3 regions of the Streptomyces sp. NPDC102360 genome follow, and region 2 is predicted to be linked to each of the others. Evidence: riboswitches for the same ligand, from Rfam matches in the RefSeq annotation. Region 2 holds a riboswitch; each other region holds the start of a gene.

Region 1 (5,346 bases), on a different contig from region 2:
GCGCGGGATCACGCTCGTACGGTCGTCGGCCCCCACATACTCCGTATCGCGGGCCTGTGGCGGCACCGCGTCCAACTGGGCGTCGGTGAGCGCCGACCGGGCGCCCCTGGCCTGCGCGAGGAGCGCCACGGCGTCGTGCGGGCGCACCTCGGGGGTGCGCGCCGTCGCCGACGCGACCAGCTCGTCGAGCTCGAAGGGGAGGCCGGGGACCGCCGCCGAGGGCGGGGGCACGTCCTCGTGGAGGTGCTTGTAGAGGATCTGGGCGGGGGACTCGCCCGCGTGCGGCTTGCCGCCTGTGAGCATTTCGTAGAACACGACACCGCACGCGTAGACGTCCACGCTCGGCGTCGCCGTGCCGTTCTCGATCTGCTCGGGCGCCAGGTACGAGACCGTGCCGAGGACCGCCCCCGTCGTGTTCGTGACCGTGTCCACCGCGCGGACCAGGCCGAAGTCCGCCACCTTGACCCGGCCGTCGTCCCCTATAAGGACGTTCTCCGGCTTCATGTCGCGGTGCACGAAGCCCGCGCGGTGGGCCGCTCCCAGCGCGGCGAGGACCGGCTCCAGGATGTCGAGGGCGGCGCGGGGCCGCAGCGCTCCCCGGTCACGCAGCACGTCGCGCAGGGTGCAGCCGGCCACGTACTCCATCGCCAGATACACGTACGCGCCGTCGGTGCCCTGGTCGTACACCCCCACGACGTTGGGGTGCGAGAGGCGGGCCACCGACTTGGCCTCGCGGATGAAACGGTCCACGAACGAGACGTCGGCGGCCAGCGAGGGGTGCATCACCTTGAGCGCGAGCACGCGGTCGAGGCGGGTGTCCACGGCCCGGTAGACCGTGGCCATCCCGCCGACCGCGATGCGTGCGTCGACGCGGTACCGGCCGTCGAGCACGTGCCCGAGCAACGGGTCCTGAAGGGTCGTGTCCACGCAGGCGAGTGTACGAGGAGCCACCGACACCCAGCTCTCCTGCCGCGAGGCCGGGGCCGTACTGCAGCAGACCTGTGACCACCTTCAAGCCCCGCTCTTGGACGAGAGGCCGCGGGGTCCTTTTCAAGCCCCGCTCTTGGACGAGAGGCCGCGGGGTCCGGGGCAGAGCCCCGCGACCGCAACCCCGGCTCGGGTCACACGAACGCCGGCCGCTCCGGATCGAGCCGCGCCCGCCCCTCCGTAGGCGAGGAGGCCTCCGCGAAGTGACGCTTCGGGATGCGCCCGGCCCGGTACGCGAAGCGCCCCGCCTCCACCGCGTGCCGCATGCCCTCGGCCATGAGAACCGGCTCCTGCGCGCGGGTCACCGCAGAGGCGAGCATCACACCCGCACAGCCCAGCTCCATGGCGAGCGTCACATCGGACGCCGTGCCCGCACCCGCGTCCAAAATCACCGGCACGCGCGCGTGCTCGGTGATCAGCTGGAAGTTGTGCGGGTTGCGGATGCCGAGCCCCGAACCGATGGGGGAGCCGAGCGGCATGATCGCCGCACAGCCGACGTCCTCCAGTTTGCGGGCCAGGACCGGGTCGTCGTTCGTGTAGGGAAGGACGGTGAAGCCGTCGTCCACCAGGGCCTCGGCCGCGTCGAGCAGCTCGATCGGGTCGGGCAGCAGGGTGCGCTCGTCGGCGATGACCTCGAGCTTCACCAGGTCCGTGCCGAGTGCCTCGCGCGCGAGGCGGGCCGTCAGGATCGCCTCTCCCGCGGTGAAGCAGCCGGCCGTGTTCGGCAGCACCCGGATGTTCAGCTTCTCCAGGACGGAGAGCACCGAGCCGTGCACGCTCGCGTCCACGCGGCGCATCGCCACGGTGGTGAGTTCGGTCCCGGAGGCCACAAGAGAGCGCTCCAGGACGTCGAGACTGGGCGCCCCGCCCGTGCCCATGATCAGACGCGAGGAGTACGGGTCGCCCCCGAGGACGAAAGTGTCGTCGGCCATGGACGGTTCAGCCTCCTTGTACGGCCGTGAGGACCTCGACGCGATCTCCTTCGGAGAGCGCCGTGGCGGGCCATTGGGTGCGCGGGACGACGGTTTCGTTGAGGGCGGCGGCGACGCCCTTGGGCGCGGTGGTGAGCGTGGTGACGAGGAGGTCGAGCGTGATGCCCGCGGTCACCGTGCGCGGCTCGCCGTTGACGTGGACGTTCATACGGGCTGCTCCACGAGGGCTGTGCCGAAGCGTTTCGGCGTGAACGGGCGGGCCTCTTCCGGGAGTTCACCAGTGGTCAGGGCGTGCGCCATGGCGTCGCCGGTGATCGGCGTCAGGAGCACGCCGTTGCGGTAGTGGCCGGTCGCCAGGAGGAGGCCGGGCAGGGCGGTCGGGCCGAGGAGCGGGGCGTTGTCGGGGGAACCGGGGCGCAAGCCCGCGCGGGTCTCGGTGAGCGGGAGTTCGGTGATGCCGGGGACGAGTTCGTGGGCGTCGCGCAGGAGTTCGTAGACGCCTCCCGCGGTGACCGTGGTGTCCCAGCCGAGTTCCTCGCTGGTGGCGCCCACGACCAGCTCGCCGTTGACGCGCGGCACCAGGTAGAGGCTGCCGCCGCGGACGACCGCCCGGACCGTGCGGCTGAGGAAGGGCGCGTACCGCTTCGGTACCGTCAGGCGCAGCACCTGGCCCTTGACGGGGCGCACGGGCGGCAGCACCGCGTCGGGCACACCCGCGAGCTGTCCGCCGCGGCTGCCCGCCGCCAGCACCACCTGGCCGGCGGCGAGTTCGGTGCCGTCGGCGAGGACCGCGCCGCTCGCCCGGTCGCGGACGACACAGAGCCTTTCGGCCCACAACCTGTGGAAGGTCACGCCGGAGCGCTCGCAGGCCGTCACGAGGGCGCTCGCGAGCCTCCTCGGGTCGATCTGGTGGTCCCCGTCGACGCGCAGTCCGCCGCGTACGCCCGGGGCGAGCATCGGTTCGAGGCGGCGGCATTCGCGGCCCGACAGCCACTCCGCGTCGAGCCCGGACTTCGTTTGCAGCGCGTGCAGTTCACGCAAGTGGGCGCGGTCGTCGGAGTCGAGCGCGACCGCGAGCGTGCCGCACGCGCGGTAGCCGAGGTCCTGCCCGGTGGCCTCGGACAGCTCGGTCGCGAAGTCCGGGTAGCGGCGCGCGGACTCCAGGTTCAGGCCGAGCAACGTCTGCTCGCCGTGGTGGAGTTCGGTGACGGCGGCCAGCATTCCGGCCGCCACCTGGGCGGCCCCGCCGCCGGGTTCGGGGTCCGCGACCGCGACGGTCAGGCCGCGCTGCGCGGCCCGCCAAGCGGTGACCAGACCGATGATGCCGCCACCGACGACGAGGACGTCGCAGGTGTGCGAGCGAACGGATTGCGAATGAACGGATGGCGTCGACGACATGGGCGTCAAGCCCCTCCCTTCGCCGGTATGACCCGGATCAGGTTCGTACGGTCGAAGGCCGCTCCAGCCTCCCTCTCAGCCCGCTGCGTACGGGCTCCCGCGAGTGCTCTACGTTGGCCACCCTAGCCGTTCACCGCGACCCCCAGTAAGGGAGCCTCGAACCAGTGCCCCGATCTCTCGACGGTCTCGTGATGTCCCCCGTTGCCGACCAGGCTGCTGGTCAGGTGGGCACGCGCACCCGCTTCACGTACCGGGAGAGCGACGGCCGCATTTCGGCCGACTACGTAGGCGGCGATGTCGTGCAGGGGCACCTTGTGGGCACGCGCTCCGGTGACGAGATCGACTTCCGCTACGTCCAGCTGAAGACCGACGGGACCACCTCCTCCGGACACTGCGTCTCGACCGTTTCCGAGCTCCCCGACGGCCGGGTGCGCCTCGACGAGACCTGGGAGTGGGAGTCGCAGGACGGCAGCGGCACCAGCGTGGTCGAGGAGCTCGCGGGCTAAACCGCCGGCGTGTGTGGAGGACGTCACGGTGTCGGAGTGGTCCGCATCGCTGACCGACGAAAGACCAGGTGCCTAAGGTTGCTTCCGTGAGTGAGCAGCTGAGCGGGAGCGGAGCGCCTTCGGGGCAGCGGAACGTCGTCATCGTGGGCGCGGGCATGGCCGGTGTGCAGACCGCGGTCGCGCTGCGCGAACAGGGCTTCACCGGCGCGGTCACGCTCCTCGGCGCCGAACCCCACCAGCCGTACGACCGGCCTCCGCTGTCCAAGGCGGTGCTGCTCGGCAAGGCCGAGGGCTCGGCCTTCGACGTGGACTTCGAGGCGCTTGGCGTCACCCTTGAGCTGGGCCGCGAGGTGACCGGGCTGCGGCCCGGCGACCACGAGCTCGACACGGCCGAAGGGCCGGTCCCGTACGACGTGCTGGTCGTCGCGACCGGCGCCGAACCCGTCCAGCTGCCGGGCGCGCGGTCCGCCCCCGGAGTGCACCTGCTGCGCACGCTCGACGACGCCGAGCGGTTGCGGCCCGTCCTCGCCGAGCAGCACGACGTGGTGGTCGTGGGCGCCGGCTGGATCGGTGCCGAGTTCGCCACCGCGGCCCGTGAGGCCGGCTGCCGGGTCACGGTGGTGGAGGCCGCCGAGCGGCCGCTGGCCGGGGCGCTGCCCGCCGAGATCGCCGCGCCCATGGCGACCTGGTACGCCGACGCGGGAGCCCGACTGCGCACCAACGCGCGCGTGGAGCGCATCGAGCCGGACGCCGTGGTCCTCGACGACGGCACGCGGCTGCCCGCGGGAGCCGTCGTCGTCGGCATCGGCGCCCGCCCCGCCACCCGCTGGCTGGCCGGCTCCGGCATCGAGCTGGGCGCCCACCGTGAGGTCCTCGCGGACGACGGACTGCGCACATCCGTGCCCGACGTCTACGCGGTGGGGGACTGCTCCTCGTTCCCCTCGGGGCGCTACGGAGAGCGCCTCATGGTCCACCACTGGGACAACGCGCTGCAGGGGCCGCGCACGGTGGCGGCGAACATCGTCGGCGAGACCCCGGCGGTGTACGACCCGGTGCCCTATTTCTGGTCCGAGCAGTTCGGCCGGTTCGTGCAGTACGCCGGGCACCACGAGGGCGCCGACGCGACGGTGTGGCGCGGCGACCCCGCCGGCGCCGCCTGGTCGGTGTGCTGGCTGCATGGCGGCGCACTGGTGGCGGTCCTCGCCGTCGGCAAGCCGCGTGACCTGGCCCAGGGGCGCAAGCTCATCCAGTCGGGGACCGCGCTCGACCCGGAGCTCCTCGCGGACCCGGCCCGCCCGCTGAAGTCCGCGGTGGCGTGAGTCCGTCTCCTTGAGGGCATGGCAAAGCGTGACGGACGGGGTGAAACGGGAGGATCCGTGGTCCATCCGCACCGGCCCGGCTTCCGAGTGTCAGTCCGGGATGGCACGCTTGTCCTGTGACCGAGATTGACGCAAACATCGATGCTCTCGTCCCCGCCTGGCTCAACCTCCCCGACATCGCGGAAATGCTCGATGTCGAGGTGA
Region 2 (5,346 bases):
GTTCGACATCGCGGCCATCCGTACCCCGTCGGGCCGCTGATCCCACGGGCGCACAGGTCACCCTCGTAGATCTGCGACGCTGGAGGCGCTATGCCTAAGCTCGGAGAACTATCGGTGACCCGGCATCAAAAAGGCCCCCGACCTGCGCGTTCGGCGCGGATCAGGGGCCTGTTTTGGCTTACGGGGCCGTGTCTGGGCCGTCAGGCTCGGGAGGCGGCGGCAGGAATGGGCGTACACGCGCAGGGTGAGGGCCGGGCCAGCGTGACCGAGGTACTGGCTCACGGCTCTCCCCGGCGTCGAGGAGGACGGACGCGTAGAAGTGCCTGAGCGCGTGCATGCCGTGCTCGTGCGCCGACTGGCACCTCTGGCCTGGTCCGGGCGTCCCGGATGAGCTTCACCTGTCGGACCACGCGCAGGGTGCCGGCCTCGAATCGATTGCGTTCTCGGGGAGACCCACGATCTCTCCCTGACGGAGGCCGCACGGCACTCCGTGTCGGTAGCTGGAGTGGTGGCGCGCTCCGCTTGAGCGTCAGGGGCCACGTCCGCACCACTACGTGTGGGGCGACGGCGGACGGGATGGGAGTTGGGTGGTGAGTTGCGTGGGGCTGTACGTGCAGGTCAGCGCGCGCGAGGGATGACCACGACCTGAACATCGTCTTCGTAGATCACGCGCCCTGGGTCGGTCGACTTCACCATGCGACAGTCCACGTCGTGCTCAGCCAGGATCTCTAGGTAACCCGCCACACGCTCGATGAGATGGGCCGCCGAAGGCTTGAACCAGGCCGTGGCCCCGGCATTGACAGCTGGGTCGTACACGCTCGGGTCAACGGTGGACGGGTCCGTATACGCAGCGTCGTACCAAGCATTGTTCTCGCTCCGGAACCGTTCTTGGTCAGTCGTCAGCTGCCCGTCGCGGCCAAGGTTGTTGACCAGCCCGAACACGCCCTTGAACTGGCCTCGCTCGTCAGGCAAGGTCGACTGAAACCGCACATACTCGTTAGCCATCACGCGATGTTGCCACGCACTTCCCGACGTTGGGATCTCTTTCCGGGCCGTGCCACATCCGTGCCTGGTCACCCGGGCAACCACGGGGGACGGCAGGCATGAAGTCGGCTGAGTCGAGGGGGTGTCAGAGCGCTCCCTCGCAGTTCAGACGCTCGACCTCCCCCAGATCACCCGAGCTTCCCAAGAAACAACGGACCCCCCGTCCTCCGATGAGGAGGCGGGGGTCTGACCGAAACCGTCGGGGCTACAGGGAGGCGTAGCGGTCGACGCTGAGGACCTTCACGGTCATGGTGCCCGACGGGGCGTCGTCGGTGAAGCCGTCAGCGTTGGTGGAGACCTTCTGGTCGGGGGCGACGGAGGTCTCAAGCGCGTAGCCGGTCTCGATGCGGTTGCCGTCGGCGTCGAGGAACTCGACCTCGATGTCGTAGTCGGAGGTCTTGGAAGTGTGGTTGGTGATCGTCACGGGGGCCTTGAGGGAGCCGTAGCCGTCGGAGGTGGGCTCGCCGATCTTGATGTCGTCCTTCGGCGCGTTGTTCTTGTTGGTCGACGTCGTCCGCGGGCTGTCGTCGCTCTTCTTACCGGCCGAGGAAGTCGAGCTGGACGAGCTGTCCTTCTTGCCTCCGGCTTCGGCCTCGGCGTCGCCTCCGCCGCCGACCACGGCGGACATGATGCCGACGGCCGCCAGTGTTCCGACTCCACCGAAAACAATCTTCTTACCCATGCCCATCGGGGGCGCTCCTTCGTGAATGAGCCAGCAGGGGTGCCACCCTCCGGAGGTGCGCATCAGCCCTGCTGGCACGTTCCATGCTCCGGATCGGGTGGCCGGCTCAGAGGCTGCAAAAGTCCCTCATCGGGGAGCACAAAGTCCCGTCTCTGTGGATCAATCACGTGATGCCCAGACACGCTCTGGTCGCGACCCAAAAACATGCCTCTGGCAGTGGAGCTCCGGCAGTGGGGCCGGGGCCGGCATTGTCGGGAGCGGGCCCGTGGATGGCTGCGGGATGGGAGCTCGGTTGGGCTGTGGGCTGGGGAAACGGGTCGGGCGCCGGGCCGCCTGTGGGCCGTCCGAAGGGGCTCAAGGGCGACGGACAGTGACCGACGATGACAGGGGGCAGGAGCTTCAGGCTCAGGTCACCCTCGTAGATCTGCGACACTGGAACCGCTATGCCTAAGCCCGGAGAACTGACGTTCGTCGCCCCCCGCGGGGCCAAGAAGCCGCCGCGGCACCTTGCTGATCTTTCGCCTGCTGAGCGGAAGGAAGCCGTTGCCGCGATCGGTGAGAAGCCGTTTCGCGCCAAGCAGCTCTCGCAGCACTACTTCGCGCGGTACGCGCACGATCCCGCGGAGTGGACCGACATCCCCGCGGGGTCGCGCGAGAAGCTGCGGGAGGCGTTGCTGCCGGAGCTGATGACCGTCGTGCGGCATCTGTCGACCGACCAGGACACCACGCGCAAGACGCTGTGGAAGCTGTTCGACGGGACGCTCGTGGAGAGCGTTCTCATGCGGTACCCGGATCGCGTGACGATGTGCATCTCGTCGCAGGCGGGCTGTGGCATGAACTGTCCGTTCTGTGCCACCGGGCAGGCCGGGCTCGACCGGAATCTGTCGACCGGTGAGATCGTGCATCAGATTGTCGATGGGATGCGGGCGCTGAGGGACGGGGAGATCCCCGGGGGCCCCGCGCGGCTCAGCAACATCGTGTTCATGGGCATGGGCGAGCCGCTCGCCAACTACAAGCGGGTCATCCAGGCCATTCGCGCGCTCACCGACCCGGAGCCGGACGGGGTCGGGCTCAGCCAGCGCGGCATCACCGTGTCGACGGTGGGACTCGTGCCCGCCATCAACCGGTTCACCGACGAGGGCCTCAAGTGCCGGCTCGCGATCTCGCTGCACGCCCCCGACGACGAGCTGCGCGACACCCTCGTCCCCGTCAATACGCGGTGGAACGTGCGCGAGGTGCTCGACGCCGGGTTCGAGTACTCCGCGAAGTCCGGGCGTCGGCTGTCCATCGAGTACGCGCTCATCCGGGACATCAACGACCAGGCGTGGCGTGGTGACCGGCTCGGGCGGATGCTCAAGGGGAAGCCTGTCCATGTCAATCTGATCCCCTTGAACCCGACCCCGGGGTCGAAGTGGACCGCTTCGCGGCCCGAGGACGAGAAGGCCTTCGTCAACGCCATCGCTGCCCACGGCGTCCCCGTGACCATCCGGGACACCCGTGGCCAGGAGATCGACGGAGCCTGTGGACAGCTGGCGGCCACCGAGAGGTAGCCTGGCCATCATCAGTAAGTAAGTACGACAACTGAATCTGCATTCCGACAGGGGAGCGCCACAGCGCTGAGAGTGCGGCATCGGCCGCAGACCCTCTGGACCTTGCCCGGGTCATTCCGGGTAGGAAGTTCGGACACCACTCAAGCTGTTGCGCCCTGCCCGGAGCCCCGGCCGTTCTCGCCGAAGAACTGCCAGAGGACTCCGGGCAGGGCCGCGTCTTCTCCTGGTCACTCCCAGGAGGAATACAAGTGAGCAAGAAGGCGTACGTCGCCGTGGTCGTGGGGCTCGGGCTCGTCACGTTGTCCGCGTGCGGGTCATCGGGCGGTGGCTCCGGTGCCGCGGGCGGGGACTCCAAGACCGTGACCCTTGTGAGTCACGATTCGTGGGCTGTCTCGAAGGGTGTGCTGAAGGACTTCGAGAAGAAGTCTGGCTACAAGGTCAAGGTCCTGAAGGACGGGGACGCCGGCGAGGCCGTCAACAAGGCGATCCTGTCCAAGGGCAATCCGCAGGGCGACGTCTTCTTCGGCGTCGACAACACCCTGCTCTCGCGCGCGCTCGACAACGGGATCTTCTCCTCGTACAAGGCCAAGGGGCTTGATGAGGTGAAGAGCGAGTATCGGCTCGACAAGGGGAAGGAGCGCGTTACTCCCGTCGATACCGGGTCGCTCTGCGTCAATTACGACAAGGCGTATTTCAAGAAGCACGACCTCGCGCCGCCGGCCTCCTTCGCCGACCTCGCCAAGCCCGCGTACAAGAATCTGTTGGTCACTGAGAACGCGTCCACCTCGTCGCCCGGTCTCGGCTTCCTGCTCGGGTCCGCCGCGAAGTACGGCGACGACGGCTGGCAGCCGTACTGGAAGAAGCTGAAGGCCAACGGGCTGAAGGTCGTGGATGGGTGGGATCAGGCGTACAACGAGGAGTTCAGCGGGAGCGCCGGTGGGAAGAAGGCCGGCGGCGACCGGCCGCTCGTCGTGTCGTACGCGTCCTCGCCGCCCGCCGAGGCCGTGTTCGCCGATCCGCAGCCGAAGACCTCGCCGGTGGGCGTCGCGAAGGGGACCTGTTTCCAGCAGGTCGAGTTCGCGGGGCTGCTCGACGGGGCGAAGAACGATGAGGGCGGCAAGGCGCTGCTCGACTTCCTGGTCTCCAAGAAGTTCCAGGAGGACATGCCGCTCAACATGTTCGTCGACCCCGTGACCAAGAACGCGAGCGCGCCTGCCGATTACACCAAGTACGCGGTGAAGATCGACGATCCCGAGACCATGAGCCCGCGCAAGATCGCGGACAACCGGGACGACTGGGTGAAGTCGTGGACGTCGCTCGTACTGAAGTAGTCGTCAAGAAGCGCAGGGGGAACGCGGCGCGGCTTGGGCTCATGGCCCTGCCCGTCGTGTTCTTCGGGCTGTTCTTCGCCTACCCGGTCGTCGCGATCGTCGAGCGCGGGCTGCATGTCGACGGAGGCTGGCAGCTCGGGCGGATCCTGGACGTGCTCGGGCAGTCCGACATCCGGCACGTGCTGTGGTTCACGGTGTGGCAGGCGGTGGCGTCGACCGTGCTTACGCTGCTGATCGCGCTGCCGGGGGCGTATGTCTTCGCGCGGTTCGAGTTCCCCGGGAAGCAGGTGCTGCGGGCCGTCGTCACCGTGCCGTTCGTGCTGCCAACCGTCGTCGTGGGCACCGCGTTCCTCGCGCTCGTCGGCAACGGCGGGCTGCTCGACGAGCTGTGGGGCGTGCGGCTCGACACGACGGTGTGGGCGATTCTGCTGGCGCATGTGTTCTTCAATTACGCGGTCGTGGTGCGGACCGTGGGTGGGTTGTGGGCGCAGCTCGATCCTCGGCAGGAGGAGGCCGCGCGGATGCTCGGCGCCTCGCGGTTCGCGGCCTGGCGGAAGGTGACGCTGCCGGCGCTGGGTCCCGCGGTCGCCGCTGCCTCGTTGATGGTCTTTCTGTTCACGTTCACGTCGTTCGGTGTCGTGCAGATCCTCGGCGGGCCCGGGTTCTCGACTCTGGAAGTGGAGATCTATCGGCAGACCGCGCAGATCTTTGATCTGTCCACTGCTGCCGTGCTGACCAT
Region 3 (5,346 bases), on a different contig from region 2:
GATGCACATGAACAGCGCTCCGCATTTGCTGAACGAGGACCGTCCCGAGTTCGAGCGGCTCCTCGATGACGCGCTGCGTACCGCACCGAATCGGCCTGAACTCGCCGCCGTGGGCCAGCGGCTCAACCCCGAACAGCTGCGCACCATGGCGCTCGGCGCCGCCGCGCTGATCAACACGGCGGCCGCCGACGAGTACCAGCGCTACGTCAAGGTCCGCGAGGAACTGCGCTCCACGCCGCGGCTCCTGCGTCCGCTACGCGAAGGAGGCAACTCCAGCGGGGAGAGCACGGGGCCGGGCGTCGCCGCGGTCGCCGTCGTGCTCGTCCCGGTCCTGGCCGGGACCGCAGCCCTGATCTTCCTGATCGTCGGCTACGTCCTGAGCATGCTCAACCCGGTGCCGGGGTTCGCCAGGACCCTGCGCACCTTCGGCTGGGTCTTCGGCGCGATCACCGCGGCGAGCATTCTCGTCGCGGCCGTCTGCCTGCTGATCGCGGCGTTGCGCAATGGGTCGACGTCGCTCCAGGCGAGCGCGCACGGCGAGGCGAGCGAGGAAGTGAAGCAGGCCAGGGAAGCCTGGCGCGTCGCGCTCCTGGACCGGGGCATCCTGCCGTTCCTGCGGGACGCCCTGGCGGATCCCTCGGCGGGCGGCGGCTCGCACCTCGGGGGCCGCGGTGGCTCCGGCGGGCGCATGCCGCAACTCGGCTACAACAGGCCGGGGTTCAGCAGCCCCGACGGCGGCGGCACGGCCACGGGCCAGCGCGCCGGCTATTCCAGCCCGGACTTCTCCAGCCCGGACTTCGGCGGCCCGGACCACCAGCCGGACTGACCCTCCGGCGGCCACCGGGCCGACGTTGGGGCCCCCACGCGCAAGAGGGGCCCCACCGTCATGCCGTCAGTCGGCGATCGGCAGATACACGCGATTGCCGGCCTGCGCGAACTCCTTCGACTTCTGCTCCATGCCCTCCTCGATCTCCGAGGACGTGGTGCCGTGTTCGCGCCGGATGTCCTGCGAGATCTTCATCGAGCAGAACTTCGGCCCGCACATCGAGCAGAAGTGCGCCGTCTTCGCGGGCTCCGCCGGCAGCGTCTCGTCGTGGAACTCCCGCGCCGTGTCCGGGTCGAGCGCCAGATTGAACTGGTCCTCCCAGCGAAACTCGAAGCGCGCGTCGGAGAGCGCGTCGTCCCAGGCCTGCGCGTCCGGGTGGCCCTTGGCGAGGTCCGCCGCATGCGCCGCGATCTTGTACGTGATGACACCGGTCTTCACGTCGTCGCGGTTGGGCAGGCCCAGGTGCTCCTTCGGCGTGACATAGCAGAGCATCGCCGTGCCCCACCAGGCGATCATCGCGGCGCCGATCCCGGACGTGATGTGGTCGTACGCCGGGGCGATGTCGGTGGTCAGCGGGCCGAGCGTGTAGAACGGCGCCTCCTCGCAGATCTCCTGCTGGAGGTCGATGTTCTCCTTGATCTTGTGCATCGGGACGTGCCCCGGGCCCTCGATCATCGTCTGCACGTTGTGACGCTTGGCGATGGAGTTCAGCTCGCCGAGCGTCCGCAGCTCCGCGAACTGCGCCTCGTCATTGGCGTCCGCGATGGAGCCGGGACGCAGGCCGTCACCGAGCGAGTATGTGACGTCGTACGCCGCGAGGATCTCGCAGAGCTCCTCGAAGTGCTCGTAGAGGAAGCTCTCCTTGTGGTGCGCGAGGCACCACGCGGCCATGATCGAGCCGCCGCGGGAGACGATGCCGGTCTTGCGGTCGGCGGTCATCGGGACGAACGGGAGACGGACGCCCGCGTGGACCGTCATGTAGTCCACGCCCTGCTCGGCCTGCTCGATGATGGTGTCCTTGTAGACCTCCCAGGACAATTCCTCGGCCTTGCCGTCGACCTTTTCGAGTGCCTGGTAGAGCGGCACGGTGCCGATCGGGACGGGGGAGTTGCGCAGCAACCACTCGCGCGTGGTGTGGATGTTGCGGCCGGTGGAGAGGTCCATGACCGTGTCGGCGCCCCACTTGGTCGCCCAGGTCATCTTGTCCACCTCCTCCTCGATGGAGCTCGTCACGGCCGAGTTGCCAATATTGGCGTTGACCTTCACCAGGAAACGCTTGCCGATGATCATCGGCTCGATCTCCGGGTGGTTGACGTTCGCGGGCAGCACGGCCCGGCCCGCCGCGATCTCCTCGCGCACGACCTCCGGCGCGACGTTCTCCCGGATGGCCACGTACTCCATCTCCGGGGTGATCTCCCCCCGGCGCGCGTACGCGAGTTGGGTCACGGCCCGGCCGTCCCGGCCGCGGCGCGGCTGGCGCGGGCGGCCGGGGAAGACCGCATCGAGGTTGCGCAGGCCGCCGCGCGGCGACGTGTGCTTGATGCCGTCGTCCTCGGGACGGGCGGGGCGACCCGCGTACTCCTCGGTGTCGCCGCGGGCGATGATCCAGTTCTCCCGCAGCGGCGCGAGACCGCGGCGGACATCGGTGTCGACAGTCGGGTCGGTGTACGGACCTGAGGTGTCGTACAGCGTCACCGACTGCCCATTGGTGAGGTGCACTTGACGGACCGGCACCTGGAGGTCGGGGCGCGAGCCCCTGATGTACCCCTTGTGCCAGCCGATGGACTGGCCGGCCTCCGCGGTCGAGCTGGAGGCAGGCGTGTGCGCGTCCGTTGTGGTCATGAGACCTACTCCCTACGCCGGCATTACCCGGTAACAGGTTCAGCGGTCGACGCAGCGATATCCGCCCCCTGGTCACGCAACTCCACGCTGTTTCACGTGAAACGCGCTGGGACGAAGGTCAGCGCCCTCTCAGCCCGGTGCTCCGAGCTCCCGCGATGGCAAAAGCGCCTCCACGCTAACGTGACGTACGCCGCGTTGACCAGAGGGCCCCCTCCGTTCTTGCGATGATCGGGCGGTGACCACCAGCCAGCAGCCCTCAGCTCCGCCGTCCCACCCGCCGCATGGGCACTCCCACAGCCATGGCCCAGCGGCGCCTGTCTCGCGGCACCTGCGCAAAGTGATCGCGGCCGTCCTGATCCCGTTCTCGCTCGCGGTCGTCGTGGGCCTCGCGGTGCTCTGGCCGGGCGGCGCCCCGCCGCACGAGCGCAGCGGTGTCGGCTTCGACCGGCAGACGCAGCAGGCCACGGTCACCCGGGTCGAGAAGGTCGACTGCTCGTCCGTGCACGCCCAGGGGCAGAGCCCCACCGGGGACCCCACGGCGCAACAGGGCACCACGGGCGAGCAGAAGACCGGTGGCACCTGTGAGAACGCGACGATCCGGATCGACAGCGGCAAGGACGAGGGCCGTACGTTCACCGAGGTCGTCCAGCCGGATTCACCGCGGCAGTTGCACGAGGGCCAGAAGGTGATCGCCGCCTACGCGCCCGACGCACCGAAGGAGCTGCAGTACTCGGTCACCGATGTGAACCGCAAGGTTCCGATGGTGCTGCTGGCCGGAATCTTCGCCCTGGCCGTGGTCGTGGTGGGCCGGATGCGCGGCGTCATGGCTCTCGTCGCGCTCGCGATCAGCTTTATGGTGCTGACGTTCTTCATCCTGCCCGCGATTCTGCAGGGGTCGAACCCCTTGGTCGTCGCGGTGGTCGGAGCCAGCGCGATCATGCTGATCGCGCTCTACATGTGTCACGGCCTGACGGCCAGAACCTCCGTCGCCGTGCTCGGCACCCTCGTCTCCCTGCTGCTGATCGGCCTGTTGGGCTCGCTGTTCATCGGCTGGGCGGCCCTGACGGGCAACACCGACGACAACACGGGGCTGATCCACGGCCTGTACCCGGACATCGACATGAGCGGTCTGCTGCTCGCCGGCGTCATCATCGGCTCGCTCGGTGTGCTCGACGACGTGACGGTCACGCAGACCTCTGCCGTGTGGGAGCTGCACGAGGCGAACCCGACGCTGGGCCGGCGCGCCCTGTACCGGGCGGCGATCCGCATCGGGCGCGACCACATCGCATCCGTCGTCAACACACTCGTCCTGGCTTACGCGGGTGCCGCGCTGCCGCTGCTGCTGCTCTTCTCGATCGCGCAGAGCAGCGTCGCCGACGTGGCCAACAGTGAGCTGGTGGCCGAGGAGATCGTGCGTACGCTGGTCGGCTCGATCGGCCTCGTCGCCTCGGTGCCGGTGACCACCGCGCTGGCCGCGCTCGTGGTCTCCGCCGACCGCCCGGAGACGCGGGAGCCCGCGATGGACGCTCCCGCTCCTGGGCGCGCAGGCCGAGGCCGGCGGCGTAAACGCTGAAAGGCGCGGAACTGCTCGGGTGCACCGTGCTGCTGAAGCGTTACGTCTGGCCCCTATGCATATGGCCCGGATACATCTGTGCGAGCCGATGGGGAGTCAGCCCGCGCTCTGCTCCTCGGCGAGAATCCGGTCGAGGGCCTCGTCGAGGTCGGACTCGAAGTCCACGCCCGTCTCCTCCTGGCCCAGCGGGACGAGCTTGTCCGTCCGGTCGAGGAACGCGATGAGCGGTGCGACCCCGGCCCTGAACAGGGCCTGATCCGCACCGACCTGGAGCCTGATGTGCACCTCTCCCGGCATCTCGCCGACGGCGCCACCCACCCGCTCCACCGGTGTGACCTGTACGTCCCCTTCGCCACTCGCCCCGTTGACCCCGTCGACGAGGAGCTCCCGGCCGAACGCCCAGGTCACGGGCGCGTCTCCGGGGAGATGGAAGGTCAGCCGCACGGCGTAGGGATCGGTGGACTCGTACCGGAGCTCCACCGGAATGCGGAACGAGAGCTCCTCGGAGACGAGGAAGCTCATCATGACCTCTGCTTGGACTGCTTGTACCGACTCGCGCATCGCCTACCCCGTCAACTTGCCGTCGATTGGCCAGGAAACTACCTCCCTGACACTGCTGGCATCTTGCTCAACGTACACACAGGATCACAAGGAGTGAGTTTTCAAATGCTGATAGAGAAGGCGAGTGTTCCTACAAGCTTGCCGATCTCGTGCTGCAACTGCCGTGCTGTGGGCAGCAGTTTCTCCGCCTGATGGGAAGGGAGAGAAATGGCCAAAGTTGCCGCGGCCGACCCGATCGTCAGCGGAAACGCGGCGCAGGCCGTACCCAGCGCGTACTCCTGACGCTCGATGATCGGTTCCATGCGGCCCACTCGGCTCAACTTCCGTAGCAGCGCACGGTCGTCACGGACCGAATACGGGGTGATGGACTGCGCGGGGTAGCGGTCGAGATGGTCCTTGCGGGCCCTCTCGTCGAGCTGGGAGAGCAGACACTGGCCGATGGCGTGGGCATGGCCGGTCTCCCGGAAGTCGGCCCACTCCTCGACGGCCGGATTGGCCGGAGTGTCGGCGACGGCGACGAGCTCGATCTCGCCGTCCCGGTAGA

What was found. A riboswitch is a leader RNA that binds a small molecule or an ion and turns the genes downstream of it on or off. The one in region 2 is predicted to bind thiamine pyrophosphate.
Region 1: another riboswitch for thiamine pyrophosphate. It lies ahead of thiO (glycine oxidase ThiO); the one in region 2 lies ahead of ACIRHA_RS28790 (thiamine ABC transporter substrate binding subunit).
Region 3: another riboswitch for thiamine pyrophosphate. It lies ahead of thiC (phosphomethylpyrimidine synthase ThiC); the one in region 2 lies ahead of ACIRHA_RS28790 (thiamine ABC transporter substrate binding subunit).

The regions. Positions count from the first base shown of each region.
Region 1 is NZ_JBIWLG010000006.1:408,713-414,058, reverse strand. It holds gene pknB (Stk1 family PASTA domain-containing Ser/Thr kinase) at 1-927, opposite strand, end outside; gene ACIRHA_RS25265 (thiazole synthase) at 1,122-1,919, opposite strand; gene thiS (sulfur carrier protein ThiS) at 1,927-2,127, opposite strand; gene thiO (glycine oxidase ThiO) at 2,124-3,317, opposite strand; TPP riboswitch at 3,315-3,428, opposite strand; gene ACIRHA_RS25250 (hypothetical protein) at 3,482-3,823, shown strand; gene ACIRHA_RS25245 (NAD(P)/FAD-dependent oxidoreductase) at 3,910-5,142, shown strand; gene ACIRHA_RS25240 (Rv2175c family DNA-binding protein) at 5,259-5,346, shown strand, end outside.
Region 2 is NZ_JBIWLG010000008.1:248,070-253,415, forward strand. It holds gene ACIRHA_RS28770 (YceI family protein) at 1-40, shown strand, start outside; gene ACIRHA_RS28775 (hypothetical protein) at 619-1,005, opposite strand; gene ACIRHA_RS28780 (FxLYD domain-containing protein) at 1,250-1,726, opposite strand; gene rlmN (23S rRNA (adenine(2503)-C(2))-methyltransferase RlmN) at 2,170-3,276, shown strand; TPP riboswitch at 3,316-3,421, shown strand; gene ACIRHA_RS28790 (thiamine ABC transporter substrate binding subunit) at 3,525-4,607, shown strand; gene ACIRHA_RS28795 (ABC transporter permease) at 4,583-5,346, shown strand, end outside.
Region 3 is NZ_JBIWLG010000004.1:365,093-370,438, reverse strand. It holds gene ACIRHA_RS19980 (hypothetical protein) at 2-826, shown strand; gene thiC (phosphomethylpyrimidine synthase ThiC) at 893-2,668, opposite strand; TPP riboswitch at 2,661-2,832, opposite strand; gene ACIRHA_RS19970 (YibE/F family protein) at 2,904-4,241, shown strand; gene ACIRHA_RS19965 (SsgA family sporulation/cell division regulator) at 4,338-4,802, opposite strand; gene ACIRHA_RS19960 (IclR family transcriptional regulator) at 4,904-5,346, opposite strand, start outside.